Regions from separate parts of the Streptomyces sp. NPDC059564 genome, predicted to be linked through region 2. Evidence: riboswitches for the same ligand, from Rfam matches in the RefSeq annotation. Region 2 holds a riboswitch; the other holds the start of a gene.
The links. A riboswitch is a leader RNA that binds a small molecule or an ion and turns the genes downstream of it on or off. The one in region 2 is predicted to bind S-adenosylmethionine.
Positions count from the first base shown of each region.

Region 1: it holds a riboswitch for S-adenosylmethionine, as region 2 does, so the genes downstream of both, thrC (threonine synthase) here and ACFV0Q_RS34730 (aminotransferase class V-fold PLP-dependent enzyme) in region 2, are expected to answer to the same signal.

Region 1 is NZ_JBHWBP010000016.1:33,157-35,543, reverse strand. It holds gene ACFV0Q_RS05865 (trehalose-6-phosphate synthase) at 1-76, opposite strand, end outside; gene ACFV0Q_RS05860 (glucosyl-3-phosphoglycerate synthase) at 138-1,088, opposite strand; SAM riboswitch class I at 1,274-1,432, shown strand; gene thrC (threonine synthase) at 1,426-2,387, shown strand, end outside.
Region 2 is NZ_JBHWBP010000352.1:5,450-7,836, reverse strand. It holds gene ACFV0Q_RS34730 (aminotransferase class V-fold PLP-dependent enzyme) at 1-1,378, opposite strand, end outside; SAM riboswitch class IV at 1,599-1,715, opposite strand; gene trpD (anthranilate phosphoribosyltransferase) at 1,798-2,387, opposite strand, start outside.

The sequences.
Region 1 (2,387 bases), on a different contig from region 2:
CGCTGAGGGTCCCTTCGGCGTCGAGGGCGTACGAGAGCGGGCCGCGGTTGGCGGCGACGAGTACCTGGGAAGCCATGGGGCGAACCTAGCCCGGCCGGTCCCGGCTCAAACCGAGCCGTGCGCCACACCCCCGGGGCTCAGGCCACCCGGCGCCCCGCGTACTCCGCGACCTCGGCCATCGGCGGCCGCTCCTCGGTGTCCACCGGGTAGGTGTGCGGGACGAACCCGTCCGGCCCCCGCTCGAACTGCGTCAGCTCCGGCCGTACGAGGTGCGCGCGCGAGAGCCGCAGCTGCGCCGTGCGGTAGATCGCGGCGGCCATCCGGCCCAGCGCCTGCCCGTCCTGGTGGCGGTGCAGCCGGACCCCGACGTCGACCTGGGCCAGCGCGTCCAGCCCGACCGTGTGCAGCGCGTCGACCAGCAGGCCCAGCTCGACGCCGTACCCGACGGGGAAGGGCAAACGTTCCAGCAGGGAGCGCCGTACGGCGTACTCGCCGCCCAGCGGCTGGACGAACCCGGCCAGCTGCGGCCAGTGCAGGTTCAGCAGGGGCCGGGCGACCAGCTCCGTCACCCGCCCGCCCTGGCCGGGAGCGTCGCCCAGCGGGCGGTCGTACATGGCCTTGACGAACTGCACCTGCGGATCGGTCAGCAGCGGGCCGACGATCCCGGAGACGAAGGACGCCGAGAAGTCCCGCAGGTCGGCGTCGACGAAGCAGACGACGTCCCCCGTCGTGGCGAGCAGCGAGCGCCACAGCACCTCGCCCTTGCCGGGCAGCGCGGGGATCCGCGGCAGGATCGCGTCCCGGTGCACCACGCGGGCGCCCGCCGCGGCCGCGACCTCCGCCGTACGGTCGCTGGAGCCGGAGTCCACCACCACCAGTTCGTCCACCAAGGGGCTCGCGAGGCCCTCGATGAGATCGCGCCGGATCACCGCCACGATCTCCCCGACCGTGGCCTCCTCGTTGAGCGCCGGCAGCACCACGCTGACCGTCGTCCCGGCCGCCCGTTTCCGGTCCAGCAGCTGGTCGAGCGGTCGGTCGGCGGCGGACCAGGAGCGGTCTGCCAGCCAGCGCTCCACCTCATCCAGCACTCTCGGCACTCCCTGGTCGATCGGCGGTTTCGGTCGAAATGTGATCCATCTCGCCGTTCGGACGGCTGTCTCAACCGCCCGGCCCTTCGGTTACAGTCTTGAACAACGCGAAGGACCACCGCATGCCGGGGGTCCCGCGTACAAACGCACCGGCGCGCCACAGAGCGCGTGTGCCGGTGCCATACCGCTCATCCAGAGGGGCAGAGGGACACGGCCCGTTGAAGCCCCGGCAACCCTCCAGTCGGTTCTCGCGATGCGTTTTCGAACGTACTCCCGCGAGGTCCCCGGCTAGGGAAGGTGCCAATTCCGTCTCATGGCGAAGTGCGCCATGGGGAAGATGAGGAGAAAGGGCCTCGCCATCATGGCTGCACAGACTGCCGCTACCTCTGTCGACCTCGGACCTGCCACCGGACTTTCCTGTCGCGAGTGCGGCACCCGCTTCGAGCTCGGCCCCATTTTCGCCTGCGTCGAGTGCTTCGGGCCGCTGGAAGTCGCCTACGACCTGCCGCTCGGCACGGGTTCATCTGAAGACGTCGAAGCCCTGCGCGCGGCGATCGAGGCCGGCCCGAACAACATCTGGCGCTACGCGCCGCTGCTGCCGGTCCCGGCGGACGTGGCCTCCAAGCCGAGCCTGAACCCCGGCTTCACCAAGCTCGTGGACGCGCGGAACCTGGCCAAGGAGCTGGGCGTCACCGGCAAGCTGTACGTGAAGGACGACTCGGGCAACCCGACGCACTCCTTCAAGGACCGCGTCGTGGCCATCGCCGTCGAGGCGGCCCGCGCCTTCGGCTTCACCACCCTGTCCTGCTCCTCCACCGGCAACCTGGCCGGCGCCGTCGGCGCCGCGGCCGCCCGGGCGGGCTTCCGCTCCTGCGTGTTCATCCCGCACGACCTGGAGCAGGGCAAGGTCGTCATGGCCGGTGTCTACGGGGGCGAGCTCGTCGGCATCGAGGGCAACTACGACGACGTGAACCGCTTCTGCTCCGAGCTCATCGGCGACCCGCTGGGCGAGGGCTGGGGCTTCGTCAACGTCAACCTGCGCCCCTACTACGGCGAGGGCTCCAAGACCCTGGCCTACGAGATCTGCGAGCAGCTCGGCTGGCAGCTGCCCGACCAGATCGTCATCCCGATCGCGTCCGGCTCCCAGCTCACGAAGATCGACAAGGGTCTGCAGGAGCTGATCAAGCTCGGACTGGTCGAGGACAAGCCGTACAAGATCTTCGGCGCCCAGGCCGAGGGCTGCTCCCCGGTGTCGAGCGCGTTCAAGGCCGGCCACGACGTGGTTCGCCCGCAGAAGCC
Region 2 (2,387 bases):
GGCCGTCCTCGGTGTGGTACTGCCACTTGGCGCCGTCCGCGACGAGTTCCTTCACCGCGCGGACGAAGCGCTCGACGTGCTCGTCGGGGGTGCCCGCGCCGAAGCTGACGCGGATCGCGTTCAGCGAGCGTTCGCCCGGCGCCGCCTCCGGCGCCCCGCACTCGCCCTGGGCCTGCGGCTCGCTGCCGAGCAGGGTGCGCACCAGCGGGTGGGCGCAGAACAGGCCGTCGCGGACGCCGATTCCGTACTCGGCGGACAGTGCGGCGGCGAAGTGGGAGCTGTTCCAGCCGTCGACCACGAAGGAGATGACGCCCACCCGCGGGGCGTCGTCCCCGAACAGGGACAGGACGCGGACCGCCGGGACCTCGGCCAGGCCTTCGCGGACCTTGGCGATGAGGTGGCGTTCGCGGGCGACGAGGTTCTCGAACCCGGCCTCCTCCAGCGCCCGGCAGGCCGAGGCGATGGAGTAGACGCCGATGACGTTCGGGGAGCCGGCCTCGTGGCGGGCGGCGGTGGTGTGCCACTCGACGTCGACGCCGCCGGCATCCTCCCCGCCGACGCGTCGCGTGACCTTGCGGGAGGCGCCGCCGCCGGCGAGGTACGGCTCGGCCTCCTGGAGCCAGTCGGCGCGCCCGGCGAGGACGCCCGAGCCGAAGGGCGCGTAGAGCTTGTGCCCGGAGAAGGCGACCCAGTCCACGTCCAGGTCCCGCACCGAGACGGGGTGGTGCGGGGCCAGCTGGGCGGCGTCCAGCACGATCCGCGCGCCGTGGGCGTGCGCGGCTGCGGCGAGCTCCTTGACCGGCCACAGCTCGCCGGTGACGTTGGAGGCGCCGGTGACGCAGACCAGGGCCGGGCCGTAAGGCTCGCGGTCGGCCAGCGCCCGCTCCAGGGTGGCGACGGCCTCGTCCGGGGTGCGGGGGGCGTTGAGGTAGCTGACCTGCGCGTCCGTCCACGGCAGCAGCGAGGCGTGGTGCTCGGTCTCGAAGACGAAGACCTGGCAGCCGGCCGGGAGGACGGCGGCGAGCAGGTTCAGCGAGTCGGTCGTCGACCGGGTGAAGACCACCTGGTCGCCGGGGCGGCAGTCCAGGAACTCGGCGACCGTGACGCGGCTCTGCTCGAACAGGTCGGTGGACAGCTGCGAGAGGTACCCGGCGCCGCGGTGGACGCTGCCGTAGTACGGGGCGTACGCGGCCACGTCGTCCCAGACCCGCTGCAGCGCCGGGGCGCTGGCCGCGTAGTCGAGGGCGGCGTAGGTGACCTCGCCGCCGGTGACGAGCGGGACGGTGACGTCCCGGCCGAGCACCGGCAGCGGCGCGGCACAGGCGGGGTCGACGGCGGTGGTGGCGGCGGCGTCGGTGGCGTTCAGGAATGCGGACATGGCGGTGTCTCCCGGCAGGCAGGGCTGAATGGCTTCGGTGTGCCCGTACGCGGGTACGGCTCGGCGGCCGGCCACAGGGGTACGGGAAGAGCCTCGGAACGATGTGGGGGTACGCCTGAGCGACCCTGTCCGAGGGGTGAAGAAGGGGCGGAGTCGCCCTATCGCATTCGCTTGCTCACGGAAAAAGCTCCTCGAAGACCCAGGACCCCTGGTATCGAGGGATCCGCGCTTGCCGTAGACCTCGCTGCCTACGACCTGGTCATCACCCGGGGCACCCCGCCACGGAAGGAGGGTTGCCGGACAGCGAGCCGGGGCCAAAACGCTGTCACTCGTGACCTGAGCAGCATCCTGCCACAAGATCCCCCACGCACAAGACCCCGGTCCACATCGTGGACCGGGGCCGGGCGTGCGGAGGCATGTCAGGCCTGGCTGGCCGCCGCCCAGCGCTCCAGGGCCGCACGGGCCGCGCCCGAGTCGACCGACTCGGCCGCACGGGCGATGCCGGCCGCCAGCTGCTCCTCCAGCGACCCGGTGCCCGGATCCAGCGCCACCAGCGCCGCCGCCGAGTTCAGCAGGACGGCGTCGCGCACCGGCCCCGTCTCCCCCGCCAGCAGCCGCCGGGCCACGTCCGCGTTGTACGAGGGGTCGCCGCCGCGCAGCTCTCCGACGTCGACCAGCGGGATCCCGACGTCACGCGGGTCGAACGGCAGCTCGGTGACGGTGCCCTCGCGGACCCACCAGACCCGGGAGGTGGCGGTCGTGGTCAGCTCGTCGAGCCCGTCGTCGCCGCGGAACACGAGGGCCGAGGAGCCCCGCTCCGCGAGGACCCCGGCCACGATCGGGGCCACCCGGGGGTCGGCGACGCCGGTCGCCTGGGCCCGGACCTTGGCCGGGTTGGTCAGCGGACCCAGGAAGTTGAAGGTGGTCCGGATGCCCAGCTCCTTGCGGGCCGCCGCCACGTGCCGCAGCGCCGGGTGGAACTTCACGGCGAAGCAGAAGGTGATGCCCG